2 regions of the Bacillus sp. FSL W7-1360 genome follow, and region 2 is predicted to be linked to the other one. Evidence: a T-box and tRNA genes for the amino acid it is inferred to sense, from the RefSeq annotation. Region 2 holds a T-box; the other holds one or more tRNA genes.

Region 1 (15,000 bases), 970 kb from region 2:
ATTTAAATTAGCTTATGAAGCCGTAAAGCACGAACAAATTCCTGATTTTCATGGGCTCGTCGCACCAAATCATTTGCCCGATCTTAAGCCATATGAACATCAATTGGAAGCAGCGCAAACCGTCATTGAAAGAATGAACGGAAAAGCCATTCTTGCAGATGAAGTTGGGCTTGGGAAAACAATTGAGGCAGGGCTCATTTTAAAAGAATACATGATTCGTGGTCTCGTGAAAAAAGCGCTTATTCTCGTACCCGCATCGCTTGTTTCTCAATGGACATACGAACTAAACAGCAAATTCCACATCCCAGCCATACCACAAAAAAAGTCGTATGTATGGGAGAAGTGTGACATCGTTGTCGCTTCTATTGATACAGCGAAGCGTGCCCCTCACCGTGAGATTGTGTTGCAGCAACCGTACGACATGGTCATTATTGATGAGGCACACAAGCTGAAAAACGCCAAAACAAAAAACTATGCGTTTATCCAGCTATTGAAAAAGAAATTTTGTATTTTACTCACTGCTACACCGGTACAAAATAAATTGGAGGAGATTTTTAATCTCGTTTCACTCCTGAAGCCGGGTTATTTAGGCGATGCAACATCGTTTGCACACCAGTTCCGCTCCGCCAAGCGATCTGCCAAAAACGACGAACAACTAAGGATGCTCCTCCAAAAAGTAATGGTGCGCAACCGCAGAGAAGAAACAGGAATAGAATGGACAAAACGGGTCGTAAAAACCGTGCCGATTACTTTTAGTGACAATGAACAACGATACTACGAAAAACTAGACGCAGCGCAAGGTCGGATCAATCCTTTTACGTTACTCACGTTAAAGCGCGAACTCTGCTCGAGCCGTGAAGCTGTGCTCATGACGCTAAAAAACACATTTGAAAAAACAGAACAAGAAGGCGGCGACCCACGTTTCATTGCTGAATTGCTCAATGAAGTCATCACCGTTACTGGACATGCCAAAGCAGAAAAGGCGCTTGAAATTATTCAGCAAATCAATGATAAAGTCGTCATATTCACGGAATACCGTGCCACCCAAATGTATTTACAATGGTTTCTCAAACAACACGGGATTACGTCTGTTCCGTTCCGCGGCGGCTTTAAACGAGGCAAAAAAGATTGGATGCGACAGCTCTTTGAAAACCACGCCCAAGTGCTGATTGCCACCGAAGCTGGGGGAGAAGGCATTAATCTCCAATTTTGTCACCATGTCATTAACTATGACTTGCCTTGGAATCCGATGCGGATCGAACAACGCATTGGTCGGCTCCATCGTTTAGGACAAGAACAAGATGTCCACATTTACAACTTTGCCGTCCAAAATACTGTTGAACAACATATTTTGTCGCTTCTTTATGAAAAGATCAATCTATTTGAAGCAGTCATTGGACAACTAGACGATATTTTGGCGCGGATTGATTTACCAGACATCGAGGAACACGTACAATCTATTGTATCAAACGCCACATCTGAAGGAGAAATCCGTCTAAAGTTTGCCCACTTAGCGGCTGTCATGAATGACGCACAACGTGATGCCAACGACGAAAAAGGAGACGAGAACAATGAAACAGCCTGAAGTACACCAATATTTACGGCGCTACTTTACTGTCAATGACAGCCCTATCTTAACAGAAAGTGACGCCCATTTAGAGGTACAATTGTCGATTGAATTAGACAAGGCGCTCATGAATCGTCCTTTCTACTGGCACTACCTTGAAAAAACAGGTGGCGTACCTAATCCAATGACACTTACGGTCGTCACCGATCAGGCACGATGCGCGGACGATATGAAAGGAGAAGCGGTGCATTTCGGTTCTCCTCGCCTTAGACAAATCTTTGAATCGAGTAAGTCACTCGGCGCGTTCATCCGCTTATATGAACAAACACCACCACAAGGGCAACAGGCTCAGCCACTCCACCCTTGGCTCTGTCTCAATGCCCAAATTTCGTTTCAATGTGACCGAAAAAAAGACATTTTACTGTCACTCGGTCTCAACCTGGTTCATGGGCAGATTGTCCCTGATTTTTATGATAAAGCAATGTCAAAAACACTCACACCGAAAATCCCTGACTACTGTTTCACCCTTTCTCCGCTCATTCGCGTTGAGAGTGGCATTAACAGGATCAAACAAATGATCCGCACATTTGCAGAAAACGAGCCCAACGACTGGGCCGTGGCTGCGAAAAAGCGTTGGGATGACGACTTAGACTTACTCGAATCATTTTACCGGGACTACGATGAAAAACCAGAAAGTTACCTCGCTGAAAAAGAAGCGTTAAAAGAACAATATGAGCCAAATATTCGTGTATCCTTCATTAACGGCGGGCTACTCTACTTAAAGCAACAAGTGTTTTCCTAATATCAACACGAAAAAACCAACCATAGCATTTAAGCGCGATGGTTGGTTTTCACTTTATTTTTAGCTAGAAAATGTAACTCATAATTGTTGCAATCGAAAAGAAGCCAAATACAAGCACTGCTACACCACTGAAACCAAATGCAAAGAAATTTTTCTTTTTCAAACTAGAAATCCCACCAATTGCTGATAAGATCGCTACGACCAAAAACATTATTGCTAAAACCATTGCTTTCACCCTCCATTTATACAAAATCAATTTATGTAAAAAACGCTCTGTGGCTTTTTCATGTAACGCACTTTTATTTTTTGCGAGTCGGCTCATTTGCATCGTATATCACTGCACGATATGATAAGTTTGTCCTAGATAAACCTCTGTAAACTTTTTAAAGGAGCTGACAACAAATGTTTAAACAAATCCCTTTAGGGCCATTACAAACAAATGCTTATGTGCTTTATAACGATCAGAAGGAAGCCGTTATTTTTGACCCCGGTGGTGATGGTCCAGCACTGATTTCTTGGCTTAAACAACAGCAATTAAAGCCGCTAGCTATTTTACTTACCCATGCCCATTTTGATCACATTGGTGCGGTAGATGACGTGAGAGACGCTTTTGATTGTCCAGTATATATTCACCAAAAAGAAGCGAATTGGCTGGAAAATCCTACTCTTAACGGCTCTGCCTTTTTTCCTGGTGAAAATGTAACAGCGAAGCAGGCAAACATCTTATTGGGGAACGAGAAAAAACTTGATATTGGTCCATTTACTTTTACGTTACGCTACACACCAGGGCATTCACCCGGCAGCACTTCTTATTACTACAAACCAGAATCTGTTGTTTTCTCTGGTGATGCGTTATTCCAACAAGGCATCGGACGCACTGATTTACCCGGTGGTAACCACACACAACTGCTAGAAAGCATTCACAACCAGCTACTCACTTGTCCTGAAGAAACGGTTGTCGCCTCAGGGCATGGCGCGCTTACAACCATCGGCGCTGAAATGGCAAACAATCCCTTTTTACACGGATTCCCCTCTTAAAACCGTTCGCTTTTGAGCAAGTCGGCAGTTCAGCTAAGAAACATCACGCCGCTGAAACTGCCGACGATATGCCCTATGTATCGGTTTTAATGAAAGCCTGGCACGTATAAAAAGATTGAGTAGTACGTGAACCCAACAAAAAACAACGTACAATACCCTGCAAAAATATACATATACACGCGTTCGGACAATTTCAAGTAACTAAGCCCTAGCAAGATGACTGTCTGTGCAAAAAACAATAGGGACATTGTTTCCATATGCCCAATAAAAAAGAGCACTGAAAAGATTCCTGTCCAGAACGCTAACACACGAAACATGCGATCCATCTTCTTCCTCCCTTTCACAAAACATTCTCTCCACCATTATATACGATGAATGTGTGCCTTGTAAATGCTTTCTCCCACACATACAAAGCACTTTTATTTATTCGGACTGTCTCCGTCTTTTGAACATCGAAAACGCCATTGGCAGCACACCAAACGCCCATGTAGAAAGAGGCTCTCGTTGAGCCTTCTTTTCAGCACGTGCTTTCTTCCGCACTTCTTGCGGTTCTTCAATCTTTTTTACCATCTCTTCTGTCGCAAATTTAAGTAAATCTTGGAATTTCATCTCTTCCACCTCATCATTAGCCTACCCTCCTATTGGCATATTTAATCTTTACCTTCTCCTTGACGGTATCGCAGCAGTTTCCCGCCTTCATCAACGACAGCAGTTGCAACACGTTTTGCGCCGTTTTGTAATTGGGCACTAATAAGAATCTCGTCATCTGCAAATTCATAATAAACTTCACCATGTGAAACGATAAGCGGAGACATGTTCTCTTCTTCTAATGCAAACGAAAGCCCAAGTTGTAACAAATTATCTAACATAAGTTGATCGCTTTGGTGCGCAACAAAGGTGGACTTCCGCTCATACGTATACAGTTGATAACTAAAAAACACGCTTACAAGTAGTAGCACACATAATGTCAGCGGAAGTACCGCTCCTTGTTCATTTTTCCACAACGTTTTTTATCACTCCTTTCATTGTCCAAACACGCCGTTCAAACACGCTGCCATTATCTAATTGCACGCGGCACACCGCGGATACCTCCTCAACTTTACAATGAAAATCGTCTACACCTTCAACCATACTGACAAACCCACGTCCATTCCGAAAACGTTGCAACACCGTTTCTCTTTGTACACGATAACTCAATGTGAAATCTGGGAATTGCAATTGCAATTCTTCTTCATGCCACACAAGCGTATCTGCCTCTTTTGCTTCCGTTGCCAAATGATTGAAAAACAATTGTGTTTCTTGAAATTGGCTAAATGAGGATGACTGTGTCATAAAAAACGAAAAGAAAGCAGCGCCTAGAAGTACAACAATAGAGACCACAAATAAAGCAATGAGCTGCTCTAACAACGTAAATCCTGCTTCACTGCTCTTTAACATAGACACAATGCACCCTTTTGTGTAATGGACTTTGCTTGCAATATTTCAACACACCTGTTACTTCAGAGGCGTGCCACCCGTCTTGGTCGCTTGCCATATCATAGGCATACCGCTTCTCCTCTAAGTGAAGTAAGAGGTCTTGTTCTTGCTGTAAAGCGCGTTTGTCTTCATAAATCGTCACCAGTAACGGAAGCACAATGGTTGCAACTAAACTTAATAAAAGTAGACCGATTAACGCCTCCATTAACGCAAATCCTTCATTGTTCACGATATGCCACACGTCCTTTCCCCAGTTGAAGCGTATAGACAAATGTCTGTCCGTGGATCACCACAGTCCATGTGCCTGATTGACGGGGGTGACCATTTTCTAAAAACGCAATTTCGTTGAAGTCCATTGTTACCGCTTCTATCACTATAGGAATAGGGTAAGAAAATTGCGCAATAACCTCACCTTCACTCGTTAATGTCAGTTGCTGATCAGAGAAGGATAAGTCGATACGCGCTCCATTTGACATGGCAATATGTTGTGCTAAACGCACATCATCTCTTAGTTTGTCTGCAGCTAAGAACGCTTCTTTTGTTTTTATTGTGTTTGGAAAAAAAGAGAGAGGGATGAGCAAAACGAGTGACAAAATGAGGAGGGAAATCAGCAACTCTACTAACGTAAAACCATCTTCATTACGGAGAAATAACAACATTACGACCGTCTAACAAAAGCGTTTTGCCATTCGGACAGGTGACAGTATCTACATATCCTTCATCGACAAGCGCTTGTAAGTTTGTTGGGAGCGTACCATGCTCGATTTCATAAGCAGCAACTTGTGTTTGCAATAATTTCTGTGTCGCTTGGCAACCTTGCTCACCGGCAACATCGGTATTTTTGGATAAGTTTGGCAGTGCAATGAGGAGTAATAAGGAAATGATCATCAACACAACGAGCATCTCTACTAACGTAAAGCCACGCTCGTCTTTACATATACGCTTCAAATTTTATCACCTCGAGGAATTTTTACGGGGATGAAACAGAGGACAACCCACCTTTCTAAAAAATACGGGATCATACGACCCGTTACTATACAATTAGACACCGCTCTTTATTTTCCTGCTTCTTTTTTTATTTTTTTGCGCATCCGTCGCTTCCCACTTAAGTCTCTGGTATACTAATCACACACTCATTTTTTCCGGATCGTTTGCCCAGAAAGGGAGCTTTGCATGCGCACACTCATGATTAAACTCATTCGCTTATATCAACGATGCATCTCACCACTTAAACCACCTTCATGCCGATTTTATCCCACATGCTCTCACTACGGGATCGAAGCAATTAAACTGCACGGCGCACTAAAAGGTGGTTATTTGACATGTAAGCGCATCTTAAAATGTCATCCTTTCCACCCCGGCGGTTTTGACCCGGTACCGCAAAAAAAAGCAAAGAGTCGCTCATAATTGAACAACGCTTTGCTAAAATAATGGGCCTGAGTGGACTCGAACCACCGACCTCACGCTTATCAGGCGTGCGCTCTAACCAGCTGAGCTACAGGCCCTTATGTAGGCATAAAAAAAGACCTTGCTTTAATTGGAGCGGGTGATGGGAATCGAACCCACGACATCAGCTTGGAAGGCTGAGGTTTTACCACTAAACTACACCCGCGCTTTGGAGCACTTCTGTCATAAAATAAATAAGCGGAAGACGAGATTCGAACTCGCGACCCCCACCTTGGCAAGGTGGTGTTCTACCACTGAACTACTCCCGCAAATATGGCTGGGCCACCTGGATTCGAACCAGGGCGTGACGGAATCAAAATCCGTTGCCTTACCGCTTGGCTATGGCCCAATTATAAGTTTGGTTGCGGGGGGCGGATTTGAACCACCGACCTTCGGGTTATGAGCCCGACGAGCTACCAGACTGCTCCACCCCGCGTCGAAAAAATATCATTTTAAATGGCGGAGGAAGAGGGATTCGAACCCCCGCGCGGTTTAACCCGCCTGTCGGTTTTCAAGACCGATCCCTTCAGCCAGACTTGGGTATTCCTCCATTAAACATTTAAAAATAACATGGTGGAGCCTAGCGGGATCGAACCGCTGACCTCCTGCGTGCAAAGCAGGCGCTCTCCCAGCTGAGCTAAGGCCCCAAATGATTTTGTATGTATGCCGCATTCCGTTAAGTAACAGCGACAATTAATAATATATCACACGTTGTGAGCGTACGCAAGGGCTTTTTGAAAAAAATATTTGGCGCATTCAAAAAGCCCGCTTGCGTAAAGTGGAAAAGTCTTCCTCATTCAATCGCACCAATCATTTCAAACATCGGCAACATCACAACAAGAAACAATGTAAACACAAAACCACCAATGAATATGAGCAATAATGGTTGTAACCACGTTGCACCCTTTTGCATGCGATCATCCATTTCCTCATACAACCAGTCACTATAATGTTGCAAGTCACGCGCAACAGAACCTGTTCTCGTCCCATTCTCAACGACAAGTGCCAACTCATTCATAAAACAATCCCGTTCAAAAATAATTGCCTCGATGGCCTCGCCTTGCGCTAATCGCTCTCTGATGTACGTCGCTTCTTCTCGTAAAAACTGGAGTTGACGTTGTCCTTCAAACAATTGTAACGCATCTTTTATCGTCATGCCAGCTTGTAACAAGCGTCCCATTTGTAAAGCAAAGTAATACGTGATGACTCTTTGTAAAATTGGACGCAAGCTTTTTCTTTTTAACAGGAAAGACATCTGATCGTGAGGAGAACGCTTTTTAAAATGTAGAAAAAAACAAAGCACCACAACGCCAACAACAAGCACAAAACAAAGCAATGCAACTGGGAGATACCGCATAAATGCGAAGAATAATTGGGTCATCATAGGTGGGTCCGTATTCATTGTCGCAAACAAAGAGGAAAAGTGCGGCACAATTAACTGGTTTAAAACGAGGATGACGAGCACTGTGCCCCAAACAAGCAGTAGTGGGTAACGCAACAACTTTTGTAATTGTTTTGTTGTTTGTTGTCTTTTTAACGCCAACTGCGACGTTTTGAGCAGCCCTTCATCAAGGGTTCCTTGTTGTTCATAGAAGTAAATAAACGACCAAATTTCTTTTGGTAACGCCAGCACTTCAACACTATCATGAAAGGACTGCCCATCTTGAAGTCCCGCTCGAATTGTGGCAATACACGCTTTTAGGCGCGCGGAACTGTGCACAACAAGAAAGGCAAGCGCTGCATCCATCGCATATCCTTGTGATAGTAACCGTCCTAATCGCTCTAAAAATCGAATCGTCTCAAGCATATCTTTCTCTCGCCTTCTCCTCACCTACCTCCCTCCTTTTTTCCGCACAAACTTTGCAACGTCGCATCATCAATTGTACCAATACTCCAAGCCCGCCGCGCAGCATGAGGGATGGTTACCGTCGTATTTGTTGCCTGACTTATGTCCTCTTCTATACATGTCAACCATTCATATAATGCCATTCGTCTGTCCCCATCTTTTAGGGGCACAAGTTTTTGATGGATAATTGCTCGTATTGCTTCCATCCAATCGCACTGGGCAATTTCAAATTGTTCGAGCCTGTGACGCGCCATACGTGCGCTCCCGGTGTGCAACGTCGCCAACACTAAATGTCCTGTTAAGGCTGCTCGAAAAGCAAGCTGGGCCGTCGTTTGGTCACGTATCTCACCAATTACAATGATATCAGGGTCGTGACGCAATACTGCCTTTAATGCCGAAGAAAACGTAATCCCCGCCCGTTCATTCGTCTCTACTTGCACAATACCATCAATTTCATGCTCAACCGGATCTTCAATTGACACAATTGCCCGCTGTTTTTGGGCAAGCAATGCTTTGATGCACGCATACAACGTTGTCGTCTTACCAGAGCCGGTGGCGCCAGTAAAGAGTAATAAACCACTTTCATATGTTAGGAAACTTTTTAGTCGTTTGCTATGGGATTTTAATACTGGAAGTTGATCTAAAGTGTACGAAGCAAATCTGGGGGTGAGCCGAATCGCTAAACTTTCGGCTTTTTTCGCTGGTAAGGTGGAAAGGCGTAGATGGTATGTTTGCTGTTCGTGCGTAAATGTCATCGACGTGCTTTGTGGTTTTCGCCGTTCTCCAATATCCATTCCAGCGGTATACTTAAAGTGGCTAAGCAATCGCGCTGCTTCCATCCAAGGCAAAAGGGTTTCATCGTTCATTTGCCCATGAATCCGGTAAGCAATCCGGTAGCCATCTTCTTGCGGGGTAAAGTGAATATCACTCGCCTGTCTATTTATCGCTTCCTTTATTAACGCCTGACTGGCGCTAAAAACGTCATCCATCTCCATACATCACTCCTCTCATTACAGTACTATTCGCGCACGTCATCTATGTTTCCTGCTTTTTTGACACATTTTATTGTGCTTTCCCGGCACAATTTGATACGATACTTATTACATAACCATTTGAGGAGGTCACATCGTGCAACATGATGCGATAAAAACAGCTCTCTATAAAAATCAACCGGTCTCCTTTTCTACATATCCGCGTGAAAAGTGGCACGCACTATATTTAGCGAGTAAAAAAGATGCGGTTTCCTGCTTGCATTGCGGGGCTCCACTCGACATGCGTTTTCCTATTCATGAAGCGCCAACGTTTGTCCATCCTGACTCAGATATGAGATGTGCTGAGGAAATAGCCGCTTATGAACGCATACAAGCGGCAAAAGAGGAAACTGCGGCGACAACAATCGGATCTTTTTCCCTGCCACAACGCCGAGCAATCTTAACTAACCCTACTCCTTCAAAATGGCGGTCGCCAACAGCCATGACAAAAATGTCAGACTTTAGGCCACCAATCACTGAGCAATCTGTTGCTAGCCATCGTTACCGCAATATACTCGCTGAAAAAAATATTATTGTCGATAACAATCAATGGAGAGCGATTCAACATGTCCACGGCCCTTTGTGTCTACTAGCAGGTGCAGGTAGCGGGAAAACCCGCGTATTAACCAGTCGAGCAGCTTACATGATCGCATGTGCAGACATTTCGCCAAAAGAAATGGTGCTCATCACCTTTACTGCCAAAGCAGCGCAAGAAATGCGCGTCCGCATGCGCACATACCCAGGAGTTGATCCAAAAAGTGTGCAGACACTTGTCATTCGTACCTTTCATAGCTTATTTTATACGATGTTACAACATGCAGCGCCCAATCAGTGGCAGCCAGCAAAGTTGTTACAACCAGAATGGCAAAGGGTGCAACTTTTAAAAGAAGTTGGAAACGAACTCGGATTAACAGACGACTCGTTTGCTTTTGACCAAGCACTTACGCAAATTAGCTACTGGAAAAACCATCTGCTTGCCCCAAATGAAGTGGAACCGTCAGACATATTTGAAGAACGTTGCCGCCACCTTTACGAACGCTACGAACAGACACGCATCACTGCGCAACGATTTGACTTTGATGACATGTTAATTGGTTGTTTGCACTTACTCCAAGATAATGAGTCGCTTTTGCAACGTTACCAACAACGATTTGCTTATATTGCAATAGATGAATTCCAAGACATTAATAAAATCCAGTTTGACATCATTCAATTACTCGCTCAACCTACCCACAACTTATGTGTGGTCGGTGATGACGATCAATCCATCTATGCCTTTCGCGGAAGTGACCCAAATTATATCCAATCCTTCCAAGATATCTATCAAGAAGCAACAACCATTTATTTAACAGAAAACTACCGGTCCTCACACCCCATTATTTCTTGCGCAAATGAAGTCATTGCTAAAAATAGACGTCGAACTAAAAAAACGTTAACGGCCCAGTATACAACGGACATATCTCCACACTTGTTTTATCCTTACAATGAAGAAGAGGAAGCAACAATGATTACGGAAGACATCCAGCAAACACTAAATGACGGTGTGTCACCATTGGAGATTGCAATCATTTACCGGACCAATGTCGCTGCCCGCGCAATCATTGAACGGCTTATGAGTACCGGTATTCCTTTTACAATTGAACAAGACTTTTCCAGTTTTTATGAAAGAAACATGGTCCGTTGCGCCCTCGCCTTTTTACGTATCGGGCAAGATGAAGAAAACATCACTGTACTAAGTGATCTTTTACAAGCATTATTCTTGAAACGTACAACCATCTCAGACATCCATTTATTGCAAACAACACATCAGTGCAGTTCACTCGAAGCGCTCTCATTTTTAGAGAACTTGCCTACCTTCCAGCAAAAAAGGCTGCAAACACTGCCCGAACAATGTCGTTCTCTTCAAGCACTTACACCAACCGCAGCGCTCAACAAAGTTGAACATACACTTGACTTTAAAGACACATTAAAAAAACAAGGGCATGAGGGACATAAAATGGATAAAGGAAGCGATGATTTTCGTCAACTCCAAGTGATCGCCGCCCAATTTGATACAGTACCCGAATTTTTAAGCTATATCGAGCAAATGACCTCGATGCACCGAGAGAAACAACAACTAAACACCCATATAGATGGTGTTCATTTACTCACCATCCATCGCGCAAAAGGGCTTGAGTTTGACCATGTCTATATCCTTGGGGCTGTAGAAAACAGCCTTCCGCACGAATATGCATTAGATGCTTTACGAGGCAGAGATGAAGCACCATTAGAAGAAGAACGCCGTCTCATGTACGTGGCAATGACGCGAGCGAAAACACACCTTACGATTTCTGTGCCAACATACTATCGCAAAAAACGTGTATACCCTTCACGTTTTTTGCGCACTTTTACTGGACGTAGACAATGATCGTTTGTTCATATTTCATTTGTGGACCGTTATATATGCTTGCCCCCCTTCATAATATGAAACGAGGGGGGATAAGCATGCTTGGTGGATTTGAATGGTTACTACTTGCTTTAGCGGTTGGAAGATTTACACGTCTCATGGTGGAAGACGAAATCACCGCACCAATTCGGGAACAGTTTTTAACGTGGAAGGAAGAAGAAGAGGAAGGAGAAACTGTCCTCTATCCACACCCTAAAGGAACTGGGATACAATATTGGATTGGTGCTTTACTTGCTTGTTACTGGTGTTCAAGCATTTGGGCAGCAATTTTCTTATATTTTGGATTTGTGCTGTTCCCAACCATCTTCATTCCCATCATCATCATCTTAAGCGCCGCATGGGTTGCAGCAATCATTGAAACGGGGTTGCGTAAATGGTGACCAGTTATACGTTTGTCATCCATCATAATGGAGGTGGCGGCATTGCCCAATCTATGCGTGCAATGTCGTCTCCTATGATTTTTTGCTATAAACGTGGTGCACAATACATTTTCACTAACCCAACAGGAAAAAAAGAGTACTTGCCCACTATGAAGCGGGTTGCACAAAAGCTGCAAAAATTCCCAATTAAAGGTATTGTTATCCGACATTTGGCCAATATTCCACTCCAAGACTGCCTATGGCTTGTCCAGCAAATCAAATCGCCGCTAACAATTTACTTACATGACTTCTTTGCAATTTGTCCACGTCTCTTTTTCGTGCGAAAAAATGGTGACTATTGTCATATTCCCACGAGTAGCAGCACCTGCGATGCGTGTATACATCCTGATAAAATAAAACAGATGAAAATGATGTTACGTCCTCACACCCCTTCTATCACGAAATGGCGCAACACTTTTTATACTTTATTTAAAAAGGCTACACGAATCATTGCGCCAAGCCACACCGTCAAACAAATTTATGCTTCTTTTTTTCCGGACGTCTCTATAGACGTCGTTCCTAATGTGGTTGCGCTCAAAAGACATTCCCTACCAAAAAAAACGCCACACCTACCATTACGTGTAGCGTTACTCGGTCACTTATTTCGGCATAAAGGGGAGCAACCGGTGAAAGAATTACTTACGTACTTAAAGTCTAACCCTTTGCCTGTTCAATTGTATAGTTATGGACAAGTTGCCCGTGTTTTACGAGCATCGCCTTTGCTTATTCAACGCGGAACATACACAACGGCAAATATAGAAAAAAAATTGCTCGCTGATGAGATTGACATCGTGTGTATTCCCTCTATTTGCCCAGAAGCATTTTCACACACTACCCACGAAGCACTGACACTCGGATACCCTGTCTTGTGCTTCCACCTCGGCGCGCAAGCAGAAACCGTCCTCAAAAAACAGGGAGGATGGGTCGTCAAAACGCACAATGGCAAAGGGCTTTACAAGCAATTGGACTATTTGTGCCAACATCTTGATGAAGTGTCTCTTCTGAAACAACAACTCCAGTTCAATTAACTTTTTGTAATTGAGACACAATATGAGATGCACGGTGGAAAAAGGTATGTGCGCGTCGTACTTCTTCTGCCGCTTTTTTTCTTTTCTCGTCTCTTTTCTTTTTGTTTTCGAGATAAAACCGAACTGCTTGAATACAATTTTTTGTGTCTGTAAATGTCTCAATCTCTTGTTTCGAAAAAAAGCGGGCAATGCCTGGACGATGTTCACTCAATTGAAATCCAGCACAAGCGGCAATCTCAAACGACCTATTGTTGACACTTTTTGCAAAAATCTCTCTACCTCCTTTTTCATAAGGTCTAAATGTATTTAACACCACTTTTGCCCGATGATAACAATGCGCAACATCACGAGGGTGCAACCACCGCGATCGATGTATCACTTTTTTTGGAAGCTGATCAACTCTCCATGGACCAACAACTTCAATTTGAATGCGCAGTGCTGATGCGAGTGATTTTAACAACGTGACACGTTCAGGATAAGGATGGCCGACAAAACACACATCATAAACTTGCTTTTTCTCCTGTGGATAAAACGTATCTTCATCATACCCTAACGGTAAAAATGAGACATTCCCACCGAGTTTTTGATAAAACTTCACAGCACCCTCTTCAACAGTAAAGCCACGTTTTACAACCGGCAAAACGTTAATTGATCGTTCGATATGATAAGGATCTTCTGTAAACCAGACGGCGAGTGGGGGCAAGTCACGTGCTTGTAACGCTTGCCGAAAGTCCTCTGGCAAATGATTACCTAAAAACATAAACAACCAATCCACTTGGTGGGTAGCACACAATTTCTTTAACGCTGCAACCCTCTGAACTGGACACGGTTTCTCTCCAACCACCTTCACACCTACTTGTGCAAACGCACGACAAAGCGCCTGTTCAAAATATGGATATACACGTCGATAGCCCGAGGAAATGAACAACATCTTCATACGCGTGTAAGTGTAACGACGTTCGCTGCTTGTTGTCCTGATGGTAACTCTGAACTGTAAACAAATCCATATACTTGTACCGTGTGTGATATGTTTGTTTTAGTAGGGACTGTAATCTCAAAGTCAGAAAAAACAAGTTCTTCACCTGGAGAGAGTGTGTTCACTGGCGGCCTTAACCAATACTCTCCGGTTTCTTTCGCAATCTTTTCAGCATTCTCTTCTACATAGTGCCAAGCATCCATGACCCCTTCACGAGAAATTTGATAGTCCTTTTTCTTATTTGAATGATCCCTTTTAATCTTTCCCGATAAGTTGGCATCTTCAGCGTGATTAAATGACAAACAAATAATTGGCTCTGTTAAAGGAACCGATCCTTCATTTTTAATAACAAAATGTCCTTTGATTAAAAGTGATTCCTCAGGAAGAGTAGGCATAATAACTGAATACGTAAAAAAAGGATGAATCAGCGGTGTTGTTTGAATAGAGGCATGCTCCTTATTCTCACCTTCATCTATGACTGTAGAATGTTCTGTCAACTCTGCTAGTCGTTCAGTCAATTCGGCTATGGCCCTTTCTCTTTCATGTAATTTTTTTTCCACTTGCTTAAGTAGACGGTCTTGACGGACCATTTCTGAACGAAAGTGTAATAACTGCTGTTTCATTTGAATTACGGATGGATCTAACATACATTGTTCGTGCTGACTCATTGTAACAACCTCCTCATTCATTCGTGTATACATATTCTTATGTAGGACATTTGAAAATAAGAAGAACCGAGCCGTCCCCTAGAAGACGGCTCGGATTATTTAACAGTCCGATGATTGTTTCACACTTGGTTGTGGGCATTGATCACTGCCTGGAAATACAACCGGGCATTGAGGTGGGAACTTGTTATCGCGGCAAACAATGTCTGTAACTGGGAATTCATTTCGTGGTTTGCAATACGCTGCCTCTACTTCAAGTC
Region 2 (15,000 bases):
CCATGCCGCGAGGTTTGTTCACAACCATGACATCTTCATCTTCATAAACAATATCAAGCGGGATGTCCTCAGATTCAATCACTGTTTCTGATGCTTTTGGAAAAGCAAAATCAATGTGATCATCTATTTGTACTTTATAATTTGGTTTGATCATCTGACCGTTCACTTTCACTGCCCCATCGTGAATCAAACGTTGCACAGATGTTCGTGAAACATCTTCAACCAAGGTCACCAACAAGCGATCAATTCGTTCCTCATGTTGTTCTTCTGTTACTGTCCACGAAAACGTCATTGACTTGTTCCCCTTTTTTCTTTCCATGTATCCATTAAGATCTGAAGTAAAAATAAACCTACACCGACAGATAGTGAAGCATCAGCAATATTAAAGATCGGAAAGTTGCCGAATGTGTCAATAAAATCCACCACTTCCCCTGCTAATAGACGATCAATAAAATTACCAATTGCGCCTCCTAGTACGAGACCTAGCGCAATTTTTAGCAATCGCTTTGATTTTGCTTCCGTTTGAATTAAATAAATAATGACACCAATTACGCCCACTGTCACAATATAAAAAAACCACATTTGTCCCGATAAAATTCCAAACGCCGCCCCATCATTTCGATGAGAATACAAAGAAAGCACATGACCGAGAACTGGAACTCTCTCACCAATCTCCATGTGCGTGACAACAAGCCATTTTGTCCACTGATCCAGTGCGATGATTACCAATGCGATGACGTAAGCCAAGCACGCCCGCCCCCTTACACAATTAAGATGTATCCATAGTGTAACACATATTTCTCCGAAAGTCGCTCTGCAAAATGCGTAGGGAAACAAGCTGGTTATCTTTAATCTGGTTCTGGATAAGTCCGTGCGTTGTCGCGAGACTCATCAACAACCCTTTCTGATCCATGAAAACCAGTCATCCCTGTTGCTAAGCGCTCACCAATTTCTGCGCCTTCTTCCTCAGTCTCTCTTCGATCATTAAAATGACTCACACGCTCATATGCGTCGAATTCACGGTCTTCAGCAAAATAGTTGTTCGTCAATGTACCGACTTGTGGGACAACATGATTCGCTTTACTACGGTAAGCAGCGACTGTTCTTGCGGTAGGATACGCTTCAAGACGTTCATACGGAATCATTTCCCCCGTTTTCTCACATATACCGTATGTGCCGTCTGCAAACTTTGCTAACGCACGTCTCACTTCATGGAGCTCATCCTCCACTTGCTTGTGTAACACCGCGTCTCTGTCATATTCAAAGGATGCTGTTGCTGTATCAGCAGGGTGATTATCATAATGCGAAAGTTCTCCAGTATCATGCGAATTTGGCTCAGCCAAACGTGCTGTTAACGTCTCCGCTCGTGCCAACAATGTTTCCTTTAAATGTAAAAAATGCTCGTCCATCAACACCATCTCCTTTTCGATAGCATCACCGGATTTTAACAGATATTACCCACCAATATTAGCCAAACGAAACAAATGCCATCGACAAAATGTATATAGAACTCGAGAGTCTTTTCATCAGTCTCATGTGATCCAAAAGCAAAGAGAAAGCGAACGTTTATATTCTAAACTGTTCGCCCTCTCACGCCACTTCTTTTATTCAACTTACAAAAACAAAAAGAACTCTGCTATTGTACAAGCGGATGAAACTGGAAGCGACCTGTCGTGTCCTCAAGCAATTCGACAAAAGCAACGTTTGCTGTTTGATCTGCCAAACTTTCTCCAGCGATATCCGTTTCAAATACAATTTTTGCGTCCGTCTCAAAAGGAACGATTGACCAATTGTTTGATGCTTCCACATTTAATACGCCATCGTAATTTCGGATATAGTCAATAATTACTTCGCGGTTCTCATCTGTGGAAGCGAGCACCGTTTCTACATCCTCCAGGTGGTCTCCCCCTCCACCTGCGCGGTAATTATTTGTTGCCACGAGGAATTCATCCTCTGCTGTTACTTCTTTTCCTTCATATGTCAGATCAACGATACGTTCTCCAACAGGCTTTGTCACGTCAATTTTGTATGCTACGCCCTCAATGGTATCAAAATTAAAGCTGGCAAAATCAGTATCGATCAAAGGTTGCTCTTCAGAAGAAGCTGGATCGATTTGTAAGAAGTTTTCTGCAGAACGCTCTAGCCATTTTTGAAGCGCCATACCATTTACCTTGACGACATGCAGCGTGTTAGGATAGACATAAATATCGTTGACATCACGAATCGCGATTTCACCAGCCCCAACGTCTGTATAATCCCCACCACGTCCGGCTCGGAAAGGCGCAGCAGCTGATAGCATTGGCATCTCTTCATATTCTGTTCCAGCAAAATTGCGCTTCATGTAATCTAATTGTGCTTCATTCACTAATTGAACGACCTCGTTATCCATGATGCGAGAGAAAAACGTGTTCAAATCTTTCTCTACTTCCCCGACAGGACGATTGACATACGCTACCGCCGCCTCATGCGTTTCCTTAACAAGTGCCACCATATCAGGATGTGGATCATACTTCGCCGTTTCTTTCACTTTGCTATCAAACGAAACGACTTCCCATGCGCCGTCTTTATGACGAAGGTCGAGTTCAATCACACCTAAGTGGTTACCCCAAGACCCGGGCATGACCGCCGGTACACCGTTAACGGTTCCCTTCTCTACATCAACCCCATCAATGTCAGTGAAGTCATCTGATCCGGGGAACACATAATGCTGATGACCAAGAATCATCGCATCAATGCCTTCTACTTGAGATAGCTGATATGCAGCATTTTCACTTGCCTCATCATTTGGATCAATGCCCGAATGAGAGAGCGCAACAACAAGATCAGCGCCTTCTTTCTTCATTTTGGGAATGTATTTTTCAGCTGAATCAATAATTTCCTCAACATAAATGTTCCCTTCTAAATGCACAGCATCCCACGTCATAATTTGTGGTGGCACAAATCCGATCACACCGATACGCAAAGTTTCCCCACCGATTTCTTTTTCAATGATCGTATAAGGGTCATAACGCAATTCATCTGTCCCTTCATTGTAAACGTTTGCACTTAACCACGGGAATTTCGTTTTCGCAATCGTATCATCTAAGTACGTCAGCCCAAAATTAAACTCATGATTTCCTAGTGCTGCCGTATCGTATTTCATGAGGTTCATCGCATCCATAATGTCATGCGGCTCGTCCGCTTTGACCGGATTAACACTAGAGAGAACCTCTCCTAATACACTCCCTTGGATCATATCCCCGTTATCTAATAAAAGTGTATGCTCATGTTCATTACGAATTTCTTCCACTAGCGTATGTGCTTTCGCCAAACCAAAAGAGTCATCCACTTCATCCACCATATAATCGTAGGGCATCATATGGGCATGAACATCTGTTGTGCCCATGATCACGAGTTTCTCAGTGTCTTCTGCATTTTCACCGCTCGATTCTTTGCTCACTTTGTCACTCTCACCACCACATGCAACAACTACGAGTGAAGTGCTAAGCATGATCGCCGATAACAGCCATTTTTTCATAAAAAATCCCTCCTAAATGTTAAACCAGTAGATCAATAACAAAATGCATACATCAACAAAAAATCATACAGCTCGTAGATTTCATCTGCAAAACCTCCATTCATTATGGTACACCTTTATTGTATATGAAACGGCTTACAACTGGGGAAAGTATCAAAAAATGTCGATTTTATGTAAAAAAATTAGTAAAACATCAGCCCAATGCAAGATGAGACCCACCATATTTGAGTCACAAATCTTGGTGGGTCAATGATTGCATACACGCTGTACACTCTAAAACGTGCTCTTCCGGTCGAAACCCGAGGTGCGATTTAACTTCCCGACACGCATCATTTATCAAGCATCAAGCGCCAATTTTTCTACTGTTTCCGCACACGGTGCACATAGCGATTCGTGTGCCGCCACCGTACCTACAGTCTGATTTACTTGCCAACAACGCGCGCAAGTCTCTCCAGCTGCTTTCTTCACGAGGACAGCGAGTTGCTCAAACTGATGGGCTGCTTCTGGTACGGTTTGTTCTGGTGCAGCCACCTCAACCTCCGATACAATAAACAGCTTTTGTAAATCAGCCGTGCGCCCAAGTAATTCACGTACTTCTCCTGTTGGATACAACGTCAACGATGCTTGCAACGACTTGCCAATCACTTTCTCATTTCGCGCTTCTTCCAATGCTTTTAATACGTCATCACGCACGTTCATGAGCCTATGCCATTCAGCTTTCAAGCCTGCGACATTTTGTTGTTGTTCCGCCGTTGGCATATCGGTTAATTGCACACTTGCTTCAGCGACGCCAGGAATGTTTTCCCATACTTCTTCTGCTGTATGCGGCAAAATCGGCGCAATTAATTTCGATAAGGTTACCACTGCTTCATACATGACCGTTTGGAATGCCCGTCTTTCCGGGTCATTTGCTGGCGCAATATAAAGTGTATCTTTGGCAATATCCATATAAAACGCACTAAGTGTGACCGTGCAGAAATTGCGGAACTCATTGTACACTGTCACAAATTGATATTCGTCATAACCTTGGCGTACTTTTTCAATCAACTCTTGCAATGAAACATACATGAACTGATGAACACCGCTCAGTTCACTCGGTGCAATTCGATCTACCTCAGGGTTAAAATCATGCAAGTTCCCAAGCAAAAAGCGGAATGTGTTGCGGATTTTCCGGTACGCTTCTGCGACTTGTTGTAAAATGTCTTTTGAAACGCGCACGTCCGCTCGGTAATCAGATGATGCGACCCATAAACGCACAATATCTGCACCTAACTGCTTCGTTGCATCTGCCAAAGAAATCACATTTCCTAGCGACTTGCTCATCTTCCGCCCTTCGCCATCCATCGTAAACCCATGACTTAATACAGTTTTATAAGGCGCAACCCCATTGATTGCCACTGACGTTGACAGTGAGGAGTTAAACCAACCTCGGTATTGGTCACTTCCTTCAAAATAAACATCTGCCGGAAACGTCAAATCTTCGCGTTCTTTTAAGACCGCTTCATGAGAAGAACCAGAATCAAACCAGACATCCATGATATCTGTTTCTTTCGTAAAGTGACCATTTGGACTATGTGGTGATGTAAAATCAGGTGGAAGAAGGTCTTTTGCTTCTCGCTCAAACCACACGCCCGATCCGTGTTCGCGGAATAACTGGGCGACATGCGCAATGGTTTCTTCCGTGATGATTTCCTGCCCATCTTCTCCATAAAAAACAGGAATTGGCACGCCCCACACACGCTGACGAGAAATACACCAATCACCACGATCACGCATCATGTTAGCAAGTCGTGTTTCACCCCACTCAGGAAACCAGTTTGTATCCTTGATCGCCTGTAACAATTGCCCACGAATTTTTTCAATCGAGGCAAACCACTGTGCTGTTGCTCGGAAAATGACTGGTTTTTTCGTCCGCCAGTCATGTGGATAAGAATGGGTCATAAACGACAACTTCAAAAGTGAACCGTTTTCCGTCAATTTTTCTGCCACTTGCTTATTAATGTTGTCATAAAATTCACCCGTAAAACCAGGTGCTTCTTCCGTCATAACGCCTTTTTCATCCACTGGACATAACACATCTAATCCATACTTCTGACCAACAACAAAGTCGTCTTCCCCATGACCTGGCGCGGTATGCACACATCCTGTTCCGGCATCGAGCGTCACGTGTTCCCCGTTCATGACAAGCGCTGTTCGCTCATAGAACGGATGCTTCGCAGTAATATATTCAAGTGCGCTTCCTTTCACTGTTTTCGTAACAGTCGCATCTTCCCAAGATAGTTCTTTCTTTAACGTATCAAGTAAACCACTTGCAACAACATACGAGCGTCCATCTACTGCAACAACGCTATAATCTAAATCCGCATGTACTGTAATCCCGAGGTTGGCTGGGAGCGTCCACGGTGTCGTCGTCCAAATCACGAAGGCATCATCTTCAGACAAGACACCTTTCCCGTCCATAACTTGAAAAGAAACATAGATAGATGGCGAACGCTTATCATGATACTCAATTTCTGCCTCTGCCAATGCAGATTCAGACGACGGCGACCAATACACCGGTTTTTTTCCTTTGTAAATATAACCTTTACATGCCATCTCGCCAAATACTTGAATTTGCCGCGCCTCAAACGACTTATCGAGGGTCACATACGGATTGAACCAATCACCAAGCGCGCCCAGACGCATAAATTGTTCCCGTTGCCGCTCAATTTGCGTCCAAGCATATGCCTCACACCGTTCACGAAACGCTTTTGTGCTCATTTTTTTGCGATCCACTTTTTTATTCTTCGTCAATGCTGTTTCAATTGGTAATCCATGCGTATCCCAGCCGGGCACAAATGGTGCTTGAAAACCAGTCATTGATTTATAACGCACAATAAAATCTTTTAGCGTCTGTGTGAGTGCATGCCCCATATGCAAGTCACCATTGGCATAAGGTGGACCGCCATGTAGGATAAATAAAGGTCGCCCTTCCGTTCGTGTCTGCACTTGCTTATACATATCGGTCTCACGCCATTTTTCTTGTCGTTTCGGCTCACTATTTGGTAAGTTCCCTCTCATCGGAAACGCCGTCTTTGGCATTAATAATGTATGCTTATAATCCATCTCGTCGCCCCTTTTCCATATCTCATTAAAAACAAAAAAGCCCTCATCCCGAAAAGGGACGAGAAGCTTTTCCCGTGGTACCACCCTCATGAGAGCAACAACTCCCACTCATACACTGGTAACGCGGATGACGCGCCATGCATTACAAACCTGTCCCGGCATTCATGCATAGAACTAAAGGGTGATTTTCAGTAAACGAACAAATGACCAGGCTCACACCATCCCCGATTCGCTTTAGCTTGTTCCTGTTTACATACTGTCCCTCTCACTGCTTTTAACGTTCATTCAGTTGAATAGCATTATATAATACTTGCAAGCTAAATGCAAGTTACTTTGCTGGCACTTCTTGTGTTGATCCAGATTCCTCTACTTCTTCATCAACAACACGGTCCCAGTCTTCACTCCGTAACATTTCTAGTTGCGCTTCAATCAACATCTTAAAGCGCATTTTATACACAGACGCTTGTTTTTTCATTTCTTCTGTTTCCATCATCACTTTTCGAGACTTCATTAATGCCTCATTTACAATGCGATTCGCATTCTTTTCAGACTCTTTCACGATAAGCTGCGCTTCCTTTTCTGCATTACGACGCAAATCGTCGGCAGTTTCCTGTGCGACCAAAACAGCTTTGTTTAATGTTTCTTCGATGTTGTTAAAATGAGCGAGTTTTTCCTCCAGTGATGTCACTTGTTCAAACAATGTCTTCTTTTCTCGTAACACTGCTTCATAATCCTTAATTAACTGATCCAAAAACTCATTCACTTCATCCTCATCATAACCACGAAATGAACGCGTAAATTCTTTTTTGTGAATGTCTAATGGTGTTAAAGGCAATGCAGCCACCTCCTCTTTAAAATAGGCCAAGTATGTATTTGTTACTCAACCAAAATCGTCCTTGCGAAAACTTCACTACCGTTACTTATTCGACAGCGCCTTGCCAATTCCTGCTTTCATTTTTTCTTTTTCATGTGTCCTCATGTAAGACGGCGTCCAATGACAACCCGAACACGGTCTTTTTTTGTCAGTCCATGCGCTTGTAAAAACTTTGCACGCCCAAGACCTCGGACAGATATTTCGTCACCTACATATAAGTGGACATTTGCTTTCTCAATAGGACAATCGTTTACTTTTACAAGTCCTTTTCCAATGGCCGTTACTGCTTTGGCTCGTGATAGGCTATAAATCACCGCAACCATCGTATCTATCCGTAACGAAGATACCGTCACATGGCGTTCATCCCACTGCACAGGAGGGCCGATAAATGCTGAAAGCGGCAACGGCGAGAGCTCAACATTCACTTGCGCAATTCGCGTAAGGACGCTGCGAACATAGCCCTCAACCTCACTTACACAAGCAAACATACACTGATTGTCTGCAACAAAAATGTCACCAAACTTCCTTCGCTCTAAACCAACCTGCATAAGCGCCCCAAGTACATCACGATGAGCGATGTTGACAAATTTACTTGAGAATGAAGCGCCTAAAATACTGATTGACCATGTACACTGCTCATCCTTTAAATAGCTGGGACGGAGCACCGCTCGCTTTCGTTCACACTGCGCAGAACCGCCGAAAAAACAAAGGTCTACCGCTTCATCTTTTCCAATGATAGTTTTCATTATTTCTTGTTCTCGCCTATTAAGAAAATCTGTCATCTTCTCTTGATGATACTGTACCACCTGATCATATAACGTACGGACGTCATCCACAAAGGGACGTTCTGTTTCCCGAAAATGCTCGTACATCATGCGTCTTTAAAAAAGCGACAAAATCATATTTTGTAGTGCAATAAGCCCGTTACTTGCTAAACGCAACGCGAGAATACCAACAAGCGGTGACAAATCGATCATCCCGAGTGGTGGAATAAAGCTCCGAAAAATTGCCAAATACGGCTCACAGATTTGACCTAGTATTTGACCAAACGCCGTTTCCCGAGCATTTGGAAACCACGACATTAAAATATATGCAAGCAACGCAAATGTGTACAACCAAAATGCATTGTGTAAAAAAGAGAAAATAAATATCACAACTGACATGATGATACGCCACCTTTCATTTTTACTCTATCTTATTATCTATAAAAGCCGAAATCGATCCTGTCACTTCTACATTATCTGGCGTGCACACAAACACACCGGGACCAATCTTTTGAATATCACCATCGATCGCATACACAGTACCACTTAAAAAATCAACCATACGTCGCGCTTCGTCCTCTTCAATTTGTCCTACATTGAGAACGACTGCCTTGCGACGCTTTAAATGATCGGCCACTTGTTGGACTTCGTCATATGTAAGTGGTTCTATAAGCATCATTTTTGCCGTTTTTTGTGCACTTTGTAAGCTGACTACATTTGGAGACGTTGCTTTTTCTTTTGTCACTGCCGATGCTCTCTTAGGCTGCTGTGGAGATAATCGTTCCTCAGGCAAATCCGCTGTGTCACTTGTGTCTTCTATATGAAAATAACGTTTAAACTTAGACTTAAAGCTCACAGAACCCCTCCTCTACAAAAGTTATCTCAACGTTTCGTTACCAACAAGAGATGTGCCTAGACGGATAAAGGTTGCCCCTTCTTCAATCGCAACTTGATAATCATTGGACATGCCCATCGACAACGCTTTGCACGGGGCATGACTCAGTTGCAGCGATTGGATGTCATCTCTCAATAACCGTAGCGCTCGAAATACAGGACGTACTTCCTCAGCATTACGAACAAACGGTGCCATTGTCATTAGCCCCACAATTTGTAACGATGGAAAGTCCGCTAATGCAGCAATAAAATCTTTCACTTCATGAGGGCGCAACCCAGCTTTCGTCTTTTCTCCCGACACATTTACTTGGACAAAGCATTTTAGGGGACAATGTTGATCTAATCTTTTATCAAGTGCTTGTGCTAGACGCAGCCGGTCCAATGAGTGAATATACGTAAACGCACTCGCAACATGCTTCGCTTTTTTTGATTGTAGTGACCCAATAAAATGCCAGACCGCTTTATTATGAGTAACCGCCGACATCTTTTCCAGCGCCGTATCTACACGATTCTCACCAATATCATATATCCCTGCTGCCAATACACGGTGAATCGTCGGCACACCAACATTTTTTGTAACCGCAACGACACGAACACTTGACGCTGCCCGTCCACTCTTCTCGCAAGCCGTCATAATTCTATGGCGAATATCCATGAAATTCTCTTCTACATTCACAGAAGGATACAAGTTATTTCCCACTCCTCATCCCTATGACACTCATCATTCTACCTGTCTGGCCTTTCTCTCGACGATAAGAAAAAAAGCGTGGATCAATGTATGTACACTCGGGTGCAGTATAAATTTGCGTCATACAAAGACCTGCTGCTTGAAACAGTTGCTGATGGAGCATACGCAAGTCAAGGGTATAATGTCCCTCACGTACTTGCTGATACGGTGGCACGGCCCCTACTGGAACAATGGCGGTTACACGATCAATCACAGCCTGATCGACTTCATACTTGTGTCCAGAAATACAGGGTCCGATGAAGACATGAATATCCTCTATCGGCACATGATGTTTCGTTTGCCATAGCGACACAAGCTTTTGTCCGATTTGCTGTACCGTTCCACGCCATCCAGCGTGACAAAGACCAATCAAACGTGCACGTGGTGCGACAAAATAAAGCGGGGTACAATCTGCATACAAACTCGTGAGTAAAATCCCAGACTCATTTGTATATAATCCATCTGTTGCTGGCAGGGCATCGCTGAGCGAATACGCACCCCTCCCCTTATCTTTATTCGTGACATAACGAATCGTTGTCTCATGCACTTGTTCACTCCCTACCCAACAATCGAGCGGGAACGCCAGGTCAGAAGCAAGTCGCTCTCTGTTGCGAATCACAGCAGCGGCATCATCATGAACATGGAATCCCAAATTACATGTGGCATAAGGAAGCTCACTTACGCCACCTTCCCTTGTTGTAAACCCCGCAACCAAATGTGGCATCAATGTTGTGAGTGTAGAGGCTTCTAAAAAACGGGTCGATATTTCTTTCCACATCACGTGATGTACCTCACTTTCCAGAACACAGAAGTCAGCCGCCTGAGATTAAAAACTGACCGTATTAACCCTTTAAATGCTTCACTCTATTCCCGGATCTGACTTCTAACCTCCGGAAACCTTATCTCCCTTACATTTTACCACAGGAAACAGTAAACGAGAAACGATACTTTCTTAACAAAAGCAAAAAAGGTACTTTTCATCCTTGTCTACGATGAAAAGTACCTTTTAACATATAGGGTTCAGCCTTTTTACGATTCAATATGCTTGTTCATTTGCCGAATTGCACCTTTCTCCAAGCGAGACACTTGTGCTTGCGAAATGCCGATTTCATCGGCGACTTCCATCTGTGTTTTCCCTTGAAAAAAGCGCATATTGACAATGGTTTTCTCTCGGTCATTTAAACGCAGCATCGCTTCTTTCAACGCCATTGCCTCGACCCAGTCTGTGTCTTTCTCACGGTCATCACTAATTTGATCCATCACAAAAATCGGATCACCGCCGTCATTATAAATTGGCTCAAACAGTGACACTGGATCTTGAATGGCATCGAGCGCAAAAACGATATCTTCTTTTGGCACATCTAACGCTTTTGCAATTTCTTGCACTGTTGGCTCTTTTTCACGCTTTTTCTCCGCCATCATTTGATCACGTGTTTGTAGTGCCTTATAAGCAATGTCTCGTAACGACCGTGACACACGAATGGGGTTATTGTCACGTAAATAACGGCGAATCTCACCGATAATCATCGGGACTGCATAAGTAGAAAACTTCACATTTTGACTTAAATCAAAGTTGTCAATTGATTTCATTAAACCAATACAGCCAACTTGAAATAAGTCATCGACATGCTCACCACGATTATGAAACCTTTGAATGACACTTAATACTAGGCGCAAGTTTCCATTCACAAGGGTCTCACGCGCGGGCTCATATCCGTCTTGAAGGCGGGTGAATAACTCCCTCATTTCAGTGTTCTTTAGTACAGGTAACTTCGATGTATCTACACCACAAATCTCTACTTTGTTTCGAGTCAAATTCTTTCCCCCCTGAACGGAAAATGATGTCAGGAGAAGTATGTCCGACAGGAGGAAAAATATGCATATCTCGACATTTAGCGACATGTTTAAATAAGCGCGACGCCTTCTCTAAACGCATTTGAACGATCAAAAAATATTTCCGAGACTACACCATTTTTTTAAACTCTTTTTGCAATCGTTTAATGATCCGCTTTTCTAGCCGGGAAATATAAGATTGCGATATACCAAGCAAATCTGCCACATCTTTTTGTGTTTTTTCTTCCTGACCTGACAGACCAAAACGGAGCTCCATAATTTGTTTCTCACGATCACTCAACGTATGCAGCGCCTTCACAAGCAATTTACGATCAACTTGTTCTTCAATTCCTTTTGTAATAATATCATCATCTGTCCCAAGCACATCTGATAATAGCAATTCGTTGCCATCCCAATCAATGTTTAATGGTTCATCAAAAGAAACTTCTGAGCGTGTTTTATTGTTGCGTCGTAAATACATTAAAATCTCATTTTCGATACACCGAGAAGCATACGTTGCAAGCTTAATTTTTTTCTCAGGATTAAACGTATTCACTGCTTTAATTAAACCAATCGTACCAATGCTAATTAAATCTTCAATGTTGATGCCTGTGTTCTCAAACTTCCTCGCAATGTATACAACGAGCCGCAAGTTGCGTTCAATTAAAACCGCTCGAACCGCCTCATCTCCAAGCGGCAATTTCTCTAAAAGGGTTGCTTCTTCTTCTTTTGACAACGGTGGTGGCAACGCCTCACTTCCACCTATGTAATAAATCTCATCCGCTTTTAATCCGAGCTTGTAAAGCAATCGATACCAAAATAACCGTAGTTTTAATTTGATCATGACAAATTCCCCCTTATTGTCTATGAGACTGCTTGTTTTTGAATAAGTTGTGGGTGAACAATACATTGAAAAGTAGCTTCTGGAGAAAGGGTTCGCTCGTACAATCCTATTAACACGTTTCTCGTCTCATACACGTCTCCACCATGAGTGAGGCGAACACGGTCAGGTTTTAACGCTGCTAAAAAAGGTTTTGCTTGCCCCACTGCGCGAAAAGGGACAATTCTCATCCGTGCCAACAATGGATAATCGTGATGATCCACGTCAGTTCGTAAAGATGTGATGACATCAAGCTGTTCTTTCGTAAAATGCTCATACAATAAATGCGTCTCAATGATCATGACCGGTGTACGTGTCATTGGATCTCGCAACTGATTGCCAGTATCTATGAAACCTGTTACAACAACACACACGCCGTCTATCCAACATTCCACATCGACCAGTTGCTCACTATTTACTTTTTTCACTTCAAAACTAGCCACTTGTTGTTTGGCAAAATACAACACAAGCGGTACACAAATGAGCACAAATATCCAACTTATCATTGGCCCACCTAGGCCGTAACCAGGTAAATATGCCAACACATCCGCATCTGTTTGGAAAAAGTAATGTAAAGCAAACAACCCACCACCGGTGATAAATGCAACAAAATAAAATGTTGCTAACCCTTGTAAGAAATAGGTCATTCGTCGATAACCAAAAGAAACTACAACGATCATCGCTGAATAGACGAGCTTCACGAGTGGATGGAGAAACCATGATGCCAGTGGTGTAAACATGAGAAACACAATGGCAGAGGCAATCAATGCACCGAGTAACATCCTGACATGTTGAAAACGACGTTTTAATAACAATGCTGTGCAGGCGAGCAATAAATAATCAATGCCGACATTTAACAACCAAATTAAGTCCAGATAAACAATCATGCTTGCCCTCCTCGGCAGCATTGTTTTAAAAGCGGCGCTTCTCTTTTTTATCTATTTTCAGTATAAAAGATACGAAAGTGAAATTCTGTCACTTCCTGATCCAAGCACCATTGTTATTTTGAAAAGTTTTGGCAAAGATTGTCCTCTTCTCTCGATCGTTTGTGGCATGTCAAAAATATAAAAAAAGCGATGCAAGCAATACGCTCACATCGCTCTCACAGCGTCATTCACGCTATTTTTTTGTAATCAATGGTTTAGCCGGGTTTCCTACAACCGTTGTGTCAGGTAAAACATCTTTAGTCACGACTGCACCTGCACCTACAACTGCACCTTTTCCGATCTCTACACGAGGCAACAAACTTGCATGATGACCAATTTTTGCACCTTCACGAATGACCGGACCTTTATGGTGCCCACGTCCAGAAGCCATATACTTGTCATTGGACATCGCACAACACGGTCCAAGAAACGCGTTGTCTTCAATCGTTGTACCGCCTGTCACATACGTGCCCGTTTGAATAGTTACACGTTCACCAATAAACGTATCTGGCTCCACCATCGCATGCCGACCTATAATTGACTGTTTGCCTATTTTTGTTTGCTCTCTGACGCTGACATGATCAGCAATTAAAGCACCTTCACAAATTGTTGTTCCTTTGTACAAAGTAACATGGCTGCCAATCACCACATCACGTTCAATGATCAACGGCTGCAAATCTTCACTCGGCTTTCGGGCCATTTTTTTATTTTTCACTGGGCTATTTCCAAGCAAACTAAAAGATTTAATTTTCACTCCGTCTTCAATGATGGTTCCTTCTTTAATGACACAATGATGATCAATTTCTACATCACTTCCAATGTATACATCAGCCTCAATCACAACAAACTGTCCAATCTGCACATTTTCGCCTAACTGCGCCCGCTCATCAATCAACGAAATGACCCCCCTTCTCAAAATGGTCCTTCATTTTTTCCGTAGAAAAAGATGTTAAGGGCAATTGCACAGGGCACTTAGATACTGTAGATTGATATAAAGCAAAGATTGTTTCTAATGCGCGCTCAGCATCCTCCCCACTCACATAATGAGCGTCTTCTTTTTCCCCTAATATACGATTGACATAAGCTTCGTACATGCGAACACGCTCTAATCCGTCTGCATGTAACATTTTTTCGTCTACTTTAACACCCACCACCTCAAAAGACTCCATTTTATCTAACAAACTACCCCGAATCGTCACAACACCTTTTTCAGCAAATATTTTAAGTGAACAATCATTATGATTCGGTAAAGAAATCGTGTTGGCCTCAATGAGTCCACGCGCACCATTTTTAAAGTGAAGTAAACCAAAGGCAACATCTTCTGTTTCTTTGTACGGTTTTACTCTCATCATGTTCCCATACACTTGTGACACGTCTCCAAGCAACCATACAAGCAAGTCAACAATATGGATGCCTTGGTTCACAAGCATGCCGCCATCTTGAGCCCACGTCCCCCTCCACGGCACTTGCTCGTAATATT

The links. A T-box is a leader RNA that pairs with one kind of tRNA and senses whether it is charged. The one in region 2 lies ahead of ileS (isoleucine--tRNA ligase), so its partner is inferred to be a tRNA-Ile.
Region 1: it encodes a tRNA-Ile, which carries the amino acid that the T-box ahead of ileS (isoleucine--tRNA ligase) is inferred to sense. The anticodon was not compared.

The regions. Positions count from the first base shown of each region.
Region 1 covers NZ_CP151950.1:1,650,662-1,665,661, forward strand. Annotated here, with positions in the region: gene NSQ26_RS08425 (DEAD/DEAH box helicase) at 1-1,585, shown strand, start outside; gene NSQ26_RS08430 (YqhG family protein) at 1,572-2,369, shown strand; gene NSQ26_RS08435 (DUF2759 family protein) at 2,434-2,595, opposite strand; gene NSQ26_RS08440 (MBL fold metallo-hydrolase) at 2,772-3,407, shown strand; gene NSQ26_RS08445 (DUF2626 domain-containing protein) at 3,494-3,733, opposite strand; gene NSQ26_RS08450 (YqzE family protein) at 3,831-4,016, opposite strand; gene NSQ26_RS08455 (hypothetical protein) at 4,058-4,411, opposite strand; gene NSQ26_RS08460 (competence type IV pilus minor pilin ComGF) at 4,398-4,844, opposite strand; gene NSQ26_RS08465 (hypothetical protein) at 4,828-5,112, opposite strand; gene comGD (competence type IV pilus minor pilin ComGD) at 5,102-5,542, opposite strand; gene comGC (competence type IV pilus major pilin ComGC) at 5,523-5,831, opposite strand; gene yidD (membrane protein insertion efficiency factor YidD) at 6,057-6,290, shown strand; tRNA gene NSQ26_RS08485 (tRNA-Ile) at 6,315-6,388, opposite strand; tRNA gene NSQ26_RS08490 (tRNA-Gly) at 6,422-6,495, opposite strand; tRNA gene NSQ26_RS08495 (tRNA-Gly) at 6,527-6,598, opposite strand; tRNA gene NSQ26_RS08500 (tRNA-Gln) at 6,604-6,678, opposite strand; tRNA gene NSQ26_RS08505 (tRNA-Met) at 6,689-6,765, opposite strand; tRNA gene NSQ26_RS08510 (tRNA-Ser) at 6,787-6,879, opposite strand; tRNA gene NSQ26_RS08515 (tRNA-Ala) at 6,901-6,976, opposite strand; gene comGB (competence type IV pilus assembly protein ComGB) at 7,123-8,160, opposite strand; gene comGA (competence type IV pilus ATPase ComGA) at 8,157-9,170, opposite strand; gene NSQ26_RS08530 (ATP-dependent helicase) at 9,304-11,613, shown strand; gene NSQ26_RS08535 (DUF1360 domain-containing protein) at 11,691-12,032, shown strand; gene NSQ26_RS08540 (glycosyltransferase) at 12,026-13,099, shown strand; gene NSQ26_RS08545 (CgeB family protein) at 13,092-14,030, opposite strand; gene NSQ26_RS08550 (hypothetical protein) at 14,033-14,743, opposite strand; gene NSQ26_RS08555 (BMQ_0737 family morphogenetic spore coat protein) at 14,843-15,000, opposite strand, start outside.
Region 2 covers NZ_CP151950.1:682,989-697,988, reverse strand. Annotated here, with positions in the region: gene NSQ26_RS03480 (RluA family pseudouridine synthase) at 1-292, opposite strand, end outside; gene lspA (signal peptidase II) at 289-747, opposite strand; gene NSQ26_RS03470 (TraR/DksA C4-type zinc finger protein) at 849-1,409, opposite strand; gene NSQ26_RS03465 (bifunctional 2',3'-cyclic-nucleotide 2'-phosphodiesterase/3'-nucleotidase) at 1,637-3,517, opposite strand; gene ileS (isoleucine--tRNA ligase) at 3,854-6,622, opposite strand; T-box leader at 6,674-6,900, opposite strand; gene NSQ26_RS03455 (DivIVA domain-containing protein) at 6,951-7,457, opposite strand; gene NSQ26_RS03450 (YlmH family RNA-binding protein) at 7,598-8,332, opposite strand; gene NSQ26_RS03445 (YggT family protein) at 8,378-8,659, opposite strand; gene NSQ26_RS03440 (cell division protein SepF) at 8,682-9,116, opposite strand; gene NSQ26_RS03435 (YggS family pyridoxal phosphate-dependent enzyme) at 9,138-9,809, opposite strand; gene pgeF (peptidoglycan editing factor PgeF) at 9,844-10,659, opposite strand; gene sigG (RNA polymerase sporulation sigma factor SigG) at 10,911-11,696, opposite strand; gene sigE (RNA polymerase sporulation sigma factor SigE) at 11,845-12,558, opposite strand; gene spoIIGA (sigma-E processing peptidase SpoIIGA) at 12,579-13,481, opposite strand; gene NSQ26_RS03410 (DapH/DapD/GlmU-related protein) at 13,714-14,415, opposite strand; gene NSQ26_RS03405 (Gfo/Idh/MocA family protein) at 14,408-15,000, opposite strand, start outside.